DNA from 2 places in the Streptomyces mayteni genome. Region 2 is predicted to be linked to the other one. Evidence: riboswitches for the same ligand, from Rfam matches in the RefSeq annotation. Region 2 holds a riboswitch; the other holds the start of a gene.
What was found. A riboswitch is a leader RNA that binds a small molecule or an ion and turns the genes downstream of it on or off. The one in region 2 is predicted to bind S-adenosylmethionine.
Positions count from the first base shown of each region.

Region 1: another riboswitch for S-adenosylmethionine. It lies ahead of thrC (threonine synthase); the one in region 2 lies ahead of ACYVPE_RS04645 (peroxidase-related enzyme).

Region 1 covers NZ_BAAGPR010000080.1:5,794-11,181, reverse strand. The annotation lists gene groL (chaperonin GroEL) at 1-121, opposite strand, end outside; gene ACYVPE_RS28135 (cold-shock protein) at 467-670, opposite strand; gene ACYVPE_RS28130 (MoaD/ThiS family protein) at 1,132-1,407, opposite strand; gene thrC (threonine synthase) at 1,458-2,771, opposite strand; SAM riboswitch class I at 2,765-2,933, opposite strand; gene ACYVPE_RS28120 (glucosyl-3-phosphoglycerate synthase) at 3,264-4,229, shown strand; partial or broken gene ACYVPE_RS28115 (alpha,alpha-trehalose-phosphate synthase (UDP-forming)) at 4,363-5,388, shown strand, end outside.
Region 2 covers NZ_BAAGPR010000006.1:49,857-55,244, reverse strand. The annotation lists gene ACYVPE_RS04665 (hypothetical protein) at 1-649, opposite strand, end outside; gene ACYVPE_RS04660 (hypothetical protein) at 737-1,084, opposite strand; gene ACYVPE_RS04655 (hypothetical protein) at 1,208-1,726, shown strand; gene ACYVPE_RS04650 (TIGR03621 family F420-dependent LLM class oxidoreductase) at 1,763-2,716, opposite strand; SAM riboswitch class IV at 2,846-2,955, shown strand; gene ACYVPE_RS04645 (peroxidase-related enzyme) at 3,061-4,191, shown strand; gene ACYVPE_RS04640 (ABC transporter substrate-binding protein) at 4,225-5,304, shown strand; gene ACYVPE_RS04635 (FecCD family ABC transporter permease) at 5,311-5,388, shown strand, end outside.

The DNA of each region.
Region 1 (5,388 bases), on a different contig from region 2:
TCTCAAGGACGACGTTCCGGCCCTTGGGGCCGAGCGTGACCTTGACGGCGTCCGCGAGCTGGTTCATCCCGCGCTCGAGGCCGCGCCGCGCCTCCTCGTTGAACGCGATGATCTTGGCCATGTGAAGGGGTCCTCCCAGGTACCGGGGTGGATTACTCCGGACCGCGCTGGCGCCCGCGACGGACGGCCCATCGGCCGGCGGTTCCTTGCCCCACCTGCCGAACGGACCTCACCGAACCGGTCCTTGCTGTCACTCTCACCCGGAGAGTGCTAACGCCATGATTAGCACTCTCCCCCCAAGAGTGCAAGCGGCCCGAAGGGCCTCCATGAGGGGTGGTGGTCGGGCGACGGGAAGGGCGCAAGCGGCGACCGGTGGGGGGAGGCGGGGCGGGAGGCGCGCCGAGGGCCCGCGCCCAAGGTGCGGACGCGGGCCCTCGGCATCGAGGCCGTGGTACGGTCGGGCGGTTCAGACGGCCACCCGGACCATGTCGGCCTGTGGCCCCTTCTGTCCTTGCGAGATCTCGAACTCGACCCGCTGACCCTCTTCGAGAGTGCGGTAGCCGTCCATCTGAATCGCGCTGTAGTGGACGAACACGTCCGCACCACCGTCTACCGCGATGAAGCCGTAGCCCTTCTCCGCGTTGAACCACTTGACGGTGCCCTGAGCCATTCCTAACTCCCCATTTTGCTGGCCCTTTCACGAGACCGCGCTTCGCGGGCCCGGGTCAGACCTCATCAGACCCAACCCCCGGGCGGTGTGGGGGTGTGCGCCGGAACGCGTCGACCGCCGCTGAATGTATCTGGACGGACGCCCAGTGCAACAGGCCAATCGAGGGAGAATTCTTGGCAAGCCAGAACGGGCAAATGCCCAATATTAGCTGAAAGTTGAATCATTCGCCTGGGCTTTTTCGCCCCAACCCGACAATTCGTACGTCGATTTTCGGCACATTATTTGCGCCATGTGTCGCGAATTCATATGCGGGTGGCATCGGCCAGCGGCGCTCCGGAGCTCACTCTATCGCTCTCCAGACGGCCGCCCGCCCCGAGCCGCGGGGGCTCGAGGCGGGCGTGGAGTGCGTGTGGAGCTGGGGATTTGCGGTGGTAACGGCCGCTTACCGGACAAACGGAACGTCAGCCTCCGGCGACGGCCGGAATGATCGACACGCCCGCGCCGTCCGGCGTGGGGGTGAGCAGCCCTTCGGTGAAGCGGACGTCGTCGTCGTTCACATAAACGTTGACGAACCGCCGCAACCTGCCCTCGTCGTCCAGCACCCGGGCGGCGATCCCCTGGTGGTTGCGGTCCAGGTCGGCCAGCACCTCGGCCAGGGTCCCGCCGTCGGCCTGGACCTCGGACTGCCCGCCGGTGTAGGTGCGGAGGATGGTGGGGATTCGGACGGTCACGCTCATCTGGTTCTACCTCCCGTGAGGGGTTGGCCGGGTCGGGTCGGGGCGGCGGGTCACGCCAGACCGGCTTGCCGGAACGCGTCGAGGCTCGGCGGGATCGTCGCGGTCGGGCCGGCCGCCGAGGCGACCGCGTCCAGGGTCTTGAGGCCGTCGCCGCTGTTGATGACGACGGTGGTCAGGGAGGGGTCGAGCGCGCCCTCCTCGATCAGCTTCCTGGTGACGCCCAGCGTCACGCCGCCCGCGGTCTCGGTGAAGATGCCCTCGGTGCGGGCCAGCAGGCGGATCGCGTCCACCACCTGCTCGTCCGTGACGTCGGCCACGGCGCCGCCGGTGCGCCGCGCGATGTCCAGCACGTAGGGGCCGTCCGCCGGGTTGCCGATCGCCAGGGACTTGGCGATGGTGTTCGGCTTGACCGGGCGGACCACGTCGTGGCCGTCCCTGAAGGCCCGGGAGACCGGCGAGCAGCCCTCGGCCTGGGCGCCGAAGATCCGGTAAGGACGGTCCTCGACCAGGCCGGTGGCGATCAGCTCCTTGAGCCCCTTGTCGATCTTGGTGAGCTGCGATCCGGAGGCGATCGGGATCACCAGCTGGTCGGGCAGCCGCCAGCCGAGCTGCTCGCAGATCTCGAAGGCCAGCGTCTTGGAGCCCTCCGCGTAGTAGGGGCGGAGGTTGACGTTCACGAAGCCCCAGCCCTCGCCGAGCGGGTCGCCGATGAGCTCGCTGCAGAAGCGGTTGACGTCGTCGTAGCTGCCGTCGATGGCGACCACCTGGCCGCCGTAGACGGCGGCCATCACGACCTTGGCCTGTTCCAGGTCGTGCGGGATGAAGACGCAGGACCGCAGGCCGGCGCGGGCCGCGGCGGCGCCGACCGCGCCGGCCAGGTTGCCGGTGGAGGAGCACGACAGGGTGGTGAAGCCGAAGGCACGCGCTGCTTCGAGCGCCTGGGCGACCACCCGGTCCTTGAAGGAGTGGGTCGGGTTGCCCGAGTCGTCCTTGACGTAGAGGGGGCCGGTCACGCCAAGCTCGGCGGCCAGCCGGTCGGCCTTCACCAGCGGGGTGAGGCCGGGGTTCAGGTTGGGCTTGGTGGCGACGTCGGCGGGGACGGGCAGCAGCGGCGCGTAGCGCCAGATGCTCTTGGGGCCCGCCTCGATGCGCCGGCGCAGGCCCTCGGGGTCGCCGCTCGGCAGGTCGTAAGCGATCTCGAGCGGCCCGAAACAGGACGCGCAGGCGAAGATCGGGCTGAGCGGGAAGCGCTCGCCGCACTCGCGACAGGAGAGCGCGACGGCCGGACCGAGGTCGACGGATGCGGTGGGTGACGAGTCGGCTGCGGTCAGCACGGACATGGGTGCGAGGCCCTTTCCTCTCATCTTCCCCGAGGCGGCTCTCGCCCACGGGACGGAATTGGCACCTTCCCCACCGGAAGTCTCGTCGGACGCGGCCGCCATTGGCCGTCACTCCGTGTCACGAGGACCGGCGGAAGGGTTGCCGGGGCTTCAACGGGCCGTTCCCTCTGCCCCTCTGGATGAGCTGTATGCGGTTGTCGGCGCGGCCCCCGATATGCGGAGGACACCTGCGCTGTTCGAGACTGTAACCGACACCCCCCACAATGGCCCGGGCCGTCCGATCCGCGAGACACGAGGAGACACGGGAGACAGTGGGCGATCCGGGAGACAGCAGCACACTGGCGCGGGCCTGAGAACGACCCTGGCGGGCCCGGAGAAGTCGGGGCCCAGGCGACACCGCGATCTCGCATGGTCTCGACGGATTCGGGTACGCCGGTAAAGGGCAGATACGGCCAAACGATGCAATGGTGGCCAAAAGAGTTCGAACATGGCCGAACGCGAACAGGAGCGACATTCGTGCTGGAAGAGGCAGAGGAGTGGCTGAGCCGCCGGTCCTGGACCGCCGCTGACCGCCCGCTGCCGCGGCTGTTGAACGCGAAGCGGGCAGCAGGAGCGGCAGGGAGCATCAGCGTGGTACTCCCCGCACTGAACGAGGAGGCGACCGTAGGCGCCATCGTGGAAGCGCTCAGGCGCGACCTGATGGAACGGGTGCCGCTCATCGATGAACTGCTGGTGGTGGACTCCGGCTCCACCGACCGCACCTCGGAGGCCGCGGCCGCGGCGGGCGCGAAGGTCGTCCACCGCGACGAGATCCTGCCGCGGATGCCGACCGTCCCCGGCAAGGGCGAGGTGCTCTGGCGCTCGCTGATGGCCGCGAGCGGCGAGATCATCTGTTACGTCGACGCCGACCTGCGCGAGTTCGACTCCGCCTTCGTCTCGGGCATCGTCGGGCCACTCCTCACGGATCCCGACGTGCACCTGGTCAAGGCCATGTACGACCGGCCGCTCGGCGACAAGCCGACCGGCGCCCACCAGGGCGGCCGGGTCACCGAGCTGGTGGCCCGCCCGCTGCTCAACCTGCACTGGCCGCAACTGGCCGGCGTCGTCCAGCCGTTGGGCGGCGAGTACGCGGCCCGTCGCTCGCTGCTTGAGCGGCTGCCGTTCCCGGTGGGCTACGGCGTGGAGCTCGGGCTGCTGATCGACACGCTGAACACGGTCGGCCTCGACGCCCTGGCCCAGGTCGACGTGGGGGTGCGCAAGCACCGCCACCAGGACGGGCAGGCGCTGGGGCGGATGGCGGCGGCGATCATGCGGACCGCGCAGTGCCGGCTGCCGGGCTCGGTGCTGCCGATGCGGGTCGACATGACGCAGTTCGACCGCGGTCAGGAGGGCGGCTTCCAGCCGCGCACCCACCTGATCAACGCGGAGGAGCGTCCGCCGATGTTCACCGTCCCCGAGTACGCGGCGCGCCAGGCGGCGTAGTCGCGCGCGGGGCCGCCGGGGCGGGTGTGACGTGTCGCACGTTTCACCCGCTCCCCCGCTGGCTAGCCTCGGACCACGTCCCCGGGCCGCACGCGCCTCCGGCACCTCGATCTCCCCAGGGAGCCTCGATTCGATGACTACCGAAGTCCTGGCCGAAGTTCTGGTCGCCTCCAACCGCGGCCCGGTCAGCTACTCGGTGGCGGCCGACGGTTCACTCGCCGCCCGCCGCGGTGGTGGCGGCGTCGTCTCCGGCCTGATGGCGCTCGGCTCGGGCGCCGGCACCTGGGTGTGCGCGGCGCTCGGCGAGGGCGACCGGGCCGCGGCGGCCCGCTCCGGCGGCACGCTGCCGGCCGCCGACACCGGCGGCCAGTCGGTGCGGATGCTGGACATCCCGCCCGACACGTACGACGCCGCCTACAACGGGATCGCCAACTCGGTGCTGTGGTTCGTCCACCACCTGCTCTACCAGACCCCGTTCGAGCCGGTCTTCGACGAGACCTTCGAGGAGCGCTGGGCCGGCTTCGAGGCGTACAACACCGCCTTCGCCGACGCGCTCGCCGAGGAGGCGGGCGAGGGCGCGGCCGTGCTGGTGCAGGACTACCACCTGTCGCTGGTGCCGAGGATGCTGCGCGAGCGCCGCCCCGACCTGCGGATCGGCTTCTTCGCGCACACCCCGTGGGCGCCGCCCGACATGTTCCGGGTGCTGCCCGACCCGATCGCCAGGCGGGTGCTGCTCGGCATCCTGGGCTCCGACCGGGCCGCGTTCCACACCCGCCGCTGGGCGGACGCGTTCGCCGCCTGCTGCGCCGACCAGTTGGGCGCCGGGCAGGCCGACGACGTCGTGACCTTCGAGGGCCGGACGACGCGGCTCGGCGTGCACGGTCTCGGCGCCGACGCGGAGTTCCTGCGGGAGCGGGCGTTCCGCCCCGACGTGGACGAGCGGTTGGCGGCGCTGCGCGCCGAGATCGGCGACCGGCGCACCATCGTGCGGGTGGACCGCACCGAGCTGTCCAAGAACATCGTCCGCGGCCTGCTGGCCTACCGGCGGCTGCTGACCGATCGCCCCGAGTGGCACGGCCGGGTGACGCACGTGGCGTTCGCCTACCCGTCCCGGCAGGACCTGGCCGTCTACCGCGACTACACGGCCGAGGTCTCCCGG
Region 2 (5,388 bases):
TGAAGGTGCGCAGCAGGACGATCAGCGTGGCCGCGAGCCGCCAGTCGAATCCCGGGGCGTGCACATGCAGCTTGTCGCCCCTGGACCTGAACTCGAACGGCAGCTGCCCACCGGCGCGCCATCTGATGCGGCGGGGGCCGCGAGCGGCGCCCCCCTCGTTGCCGGGGACACCGTCGAGAACGGAGAACAGGAGGATCAGGGCCATGAAGGGCACCGCCGGCCACCACACGCACCACCAGAGGATCCGGCCCTTGAAGCCCACCGCCGTGAGGCCGTCGGGCTGGGTCACCGTCCAGCGGGTGCGCAGGCCCCTGCCACGGAGCGCCTTCTCCCGGACGACCGTGCCGAGGAGTTCGCCGTGCGCGCCGAGCACCTGGAACGTCGCGACGCCGCCGGTGGCCGACACCGTCACCAGGGTGGCCACCCGCTCCCGGTGGTGCTCGTCGGCCCACAGGACGAAGGAGCGGGCGCCGCTGCCGCGGGCCGCGAGGTACGCGGGTATGCCGCCCGGCGGCAACTCGCGCTCCACGTGGGCGACCACCCGGGGCGGTCCCGATCCGTCGGAAAGCTCGACCCATGTGGTGACCGGCGGCAGAACACCGTCGCGGGCCGGTGGTCGGCGGCCGCTCATGGTCAGGACAACGCTCACCCGACGTGCTCCTTCGTGCTGGGTGGGTGCGGCTTCGCAGCTGTGACTTCGTAGGTGTGGCTTCCCGTCAACGTACGCGACGTCATGTCACGGCGGGGTACCGGTTCGCCGCTGCTGCCGCACGCGCCGCGTCATGGCCGCGGCGGAGAGGCCGACCGCGAGCAGGACGGGCGTCATGACGAGGATCCCGGCCCAGAGGACCAGGGCGAGGTAACCGAGGGGAGCGTTCCGCTCGTCCCTGTCCGCCACCACGAGGAGGACGACGCTCGCCACGAGCGCGACCACCACGAACGCCCCGATGATGATCGCGAGCCAGCGGAGAATGCCGGCCCACCGCCGGTAGCGGGCGCTGACCTCCGGGGCCCACGGTGGCGCGTACCCGTAGGGCGGCCCGGGCATCTGGGGCGGGTACGGGGGCGGTTGGTGGTGGGACATGGACCCACTTCTACTGTGCGCGGCCCCGAAACACCACCCGCACCGGAACGGTGCGGGGTGGGCGCGGCGTAGACTCCGGTGGCGCGCTGTCGGGCGCCATGACGAAGCCGGGGGGCACTGATCGTGCAGGACTACGACGAGCCGGCCTGGGGGCCGCTGCCCGTCCGATCGGGCGCGCTGCGTTGGCTGGTGCTTCTCCCGTTGACCCTGCTGCTCCTGCCGCTGTGGTGGGTGGTGTGGTTCCTCCTCGCCTTCTGCCTCTACGGCGTCGCCATGGTGGTGCAGCTGGTCGTCTACGTGTTGCCGCGGTTCGAGGACGGCGCGGTGCGGGTGCTGGACGCCACGCTGGGGCGGATGCCGTTCCTCCCGCGCTGGTGCGTGACGCCGGTGGCGCTGGTGCGGGAGGGCGACTCGGCGTTCTACCGGGCGCGGGTGGATCGGCTGGTCGAGAGGAAGACCCGGCTGGCGGGGGCTCCCCACGGGTTCGCCCACCGCGACCTGGAGCTCGGCGTGCACTACTTCCGGGGCGCGGGCGCCGGTTACGTCATCCGCGTCGCCTCGGAGCGGGGCTGGAACCTGCACCCGGTGCTGCGCTCGCATCCCCGCCGCCGGCTGCGGCTGCGGCACAGCGGCCGGCCGTAGCGCCGGAGTTCGCCGGGACATTCGCCGGGACAGGGGTCACCGTCCGGCGAGTTCCTCGACGATGGGGGCGGCCGCTTCCATGTCGTCCAGGAGGAACGAGCTGATGCCGAGGCGTTCGCGGAGGGCGACGAACTTCCGGGTCAGTTCCCTGACGGAGCCGATGAAGACGTGGGGCGACTCCATGATCTCCTCGACGGTGAGCTCGACGCCGGTGCGCCGGCGGAGTTCGTCGGCTCGCCTGCGGGCCTCGCCCTTGGCGTCGTGGGTGAGGACCATCGGGCCGCCGGTCGGGTAGCTGTTGAGTTCGAGTTCGGGGAAGCGGTCGCCGGCGGCGTCGCGGATCCAGCCGATCTTCTCCTCCGTGGCCGCGACCGTGATGCTGGGTGCGTCGAGGGTCGGGAGGCCCTGCTCGTCCCATCCGAGCCGGGGGGCCAGGCCGATGATCTGGGCCTGTTCGGCGGCCAGTGTCAGCAGGCGCTTTCCGCCGCCGCCGATGAAGATCGGCGGATGGGGGCGCTGGACCGGCTTCGGCTGCGCGTCGTAGTCGCTGATCGTGTAGTGCCTGCCGGCGAGGGAGAACCGCTCGTCGCCGAGGCAGCCCTTGAACACCTGGATCGCTTCGGTGAGTTTGGCGATCCGGGTGCCGACGGGTTCGAAGGGGATGCCGATCGCGTCGTGTTCCGGCTTGTTCCAGCCGGCGCCGAGGCCGATCTCCAGGCGTCCGCCGGAGAGGCGGTCGAGCGTCGCGAGTTCCTGGGCCAGGACGGCGGGGTGGCGGAGGTTGTTGTTGAACACGAAGGTGCCGACCCGGAGTCGCTCGGTCGCCACGGCCGCGGCGGTGAGGAGCGGGATCGGCGCGTACTGGGCCACGAGGTGGTCGGGGGACATCAGGGCGCTGTAGCCGATCGACTCCGCGCGCCGCGCGAACGCGGCCAGGCCGGGGCCGTCCTGCGGTTCGCCGACCACGGTGAGGAAGCGAAAGGGACGCATCGCGTCAGCGTGCCCGAGATGGCGGGCCAGCACCAGAGGCGATCCCGCCCCGTCCCCATGGCGGACGGGTGTCTCACATGGCGGACGCGGGGTTTTCCGGAGGGTTTGGGTCGGCTAGTTTGCCGCGCAGGTCAAGAGTGTCAGCGTGAAGACCCGGCTTGCTGGCCGGCAACCCTCCTGCGCGGTGGGGTGCCCCCGGGGACGACGACCCGGCTGCGGTGATGCGGCAAGCGTGCTCCTCGTGGGATCTCATCTCGTGAGAACTCGTCTCTGTCCTTGGACAGGGGCGAGGCGTTTGCCCCTGCCTCGGCCGTCATGGGATCGAGGACGACGAGGCGGGCGAGATGAGCACCACGCAGCAGGACGACATCGGGCGGCTGGCCGGGTTGGGGGAGCGGGTCGAGGCGGCGCGGGCCGTCAAGCCGTTGGTGGGGCGGCGGGCGCAGGAGGCCGGGGAGGCGCTGTTCGGCGGGGAGGAGCCGGTGCGGCGGGGGTTGGCCGCGCTGGCTGCGCGGTGGCACGGCGTGACCGAGTTGGTCGAGGAGCACGCCGCGCGGGGTGGTGACGCGGCGCTGTGGGGGGACGAGCCGCCGGCGGATCCGCGGTCGCGGGCGGCGGTGCGGCACGTGGACCTGGTCAGCGTGTCGCCGGCGCTGGCCGGCCGGGAGGACCTGGCGCGGCTGGTCGAGGCGGGGTGGTCGCCGGACGAGGTCGTGGCGATCTCGCAGGTAGCGGCGTTCACCGCGTTCCAGGCGCGGGCGATCCAGGGGCTGCGGTTGCTCGAGGGGCGCGGTCCCGAGGTGGCGGCGCCGGCGCGGGAGACGCCGGGGCGGGGGCGGGTCAAGAGCACGGCGCGGACGGCGTCCAACGGGCGTGAGCGGCCGGTGGAGTTCACCAGGGAGCTGCTGTCCTGGACGGCGTGGGTGGCGCCGGTGCCGACGGACGAGCTCACCGAGGAGCAGGAGGCGTCGTTCCGGGGGAAGACCAACGGCGAGTACTTCCGGCTGTTGGCCCGGCTGCCGAAGGTGCTGGCGGCGCGGACGGCGCTGGACGCCGCGATCTTCGCCACCACCGAGGGACTGCCGCGCGCCGAACGCGAGTTGGCCGCCGCGGCGGTCAGCAAGGTGACGGACTGCGTGTACTGCGCGTCCGTGCACGCCAGGAAGTCCGCGCAGCTGTCGAAGCGGCCGGCGGACGTGGACCGGCTGCTCGGGGTCCGGCTGGCGCGGGACGCCGACTGGGTGCCGACGGGCGGCGCGGCGCTGGCGGCGGGGCAGGACGCCCGGTGGGCGGCGATCGTCGAGTTCGCCGCGGCGCTCGCCACCACGCCGGTGAGCGCCACCACGGCCCAGGTGGACCGGCTGCGCGAACTGGGGCTCGACGACGTCGAGCTGGTCGACCTGGTGGCGGCCGCGGCCTTCTTCGGCTGGGCGAACCGGCTGATGCTCAGCCTCGGCGACCCCTACTGGCCCTGAGCACACACGAGAAACGAACGGAACGGAATCGTCATGAGACAGCGCTTGTCCGCCCTGGCCGCCGCGACCGTCGTGGGGCTGTTCGTCGGGGCCTGCGGGAACGTGACCACCGAGGACGGTGGGGAGGAGGCCGGCGGGGAACGCGAGGGTTCGCTCACCGTCGTCGACGACGTCGGGCGCACCGTGGAGCTCGAAGGGCCCGCCGAGCGCGCCGTCGTGCTGAACAGCTACGGCAACGAGTTCGCCCAGGCCATCGGGGCCGGCGACCGGGTGGTCGGCTACGACCGGGTCTCGCAGTCCCGGCTGCCCTACCTGGACATCTCCGACGAGGAGGTGGTCAGCGAGGACCTCCAGGAGATCAACTACGAGTCGGTCGTGGAGCTCGACCCCGACGTGTTCGTCCTCCCCCGCAACGGGGCCTGGCAGGAGGCGGCCGACCAGCTGGAGTCCTTCGGGATCCCGGTGGTCGTGGCCACCGCCTGGGACTTCGACGTGTTCCACGAGACCGTCGAGCTGCTCGGCGAGGTCTTCGGGGAGCCGGCGGGCGCGGAGCGGGTGTCCGGGTTCTACGACGAGATCTTCGGGCTGATCAGCGACCGGGTGGCCGGCACCGAACCGGTGCGCGTGTACTGGGAGACGGAGCAGCCCTATCTCACCGGCCTGCCCGGCTCGGGCTTCGACCAGATCATCGTGGCCGCCGGCGGCGAGAACATCTACGGCGACCTGGAGACCGGCGGGGACCAGCAGTCCGAGACCACGGTGGACCCGGCGTCGATCCTGGAGCGGGATCCGGAGGTGGTGGTGCACGAGTTCGGGCCCGCGGCCGAGCCGACCGGGCAGGAGCGGTTCGACACGCTGAGCGGCGAGTTGTTCGGGCGGGCCGGCTGGTCGGAGCTGTCCGCGGTCAGGGACGGCCGGGTCTTCGTGACCAACGGCTGGGCGACCAGTGGTCTCTCCAAGGCCATCGGGGCGCTCTACCTGGCGAGTTGGCTGCACCCCGAGGAGTTCGCCGACGTCGAGCCCGGCGCGTACCTGGAGCGGTGGGCCCAGGAGTTCCAGGGGCAGGGCGCGGACTTCCCCGGCGAGGACGCGTACCTCCAGAGGGTGGGCTGACGCGAGATGGCTGTCTCAGCTGCCGGACAGGCGGTCGCGCGTCGGACGTGGACCGGCCGGCCCGTGGTGCTGTGGGCGGGCACG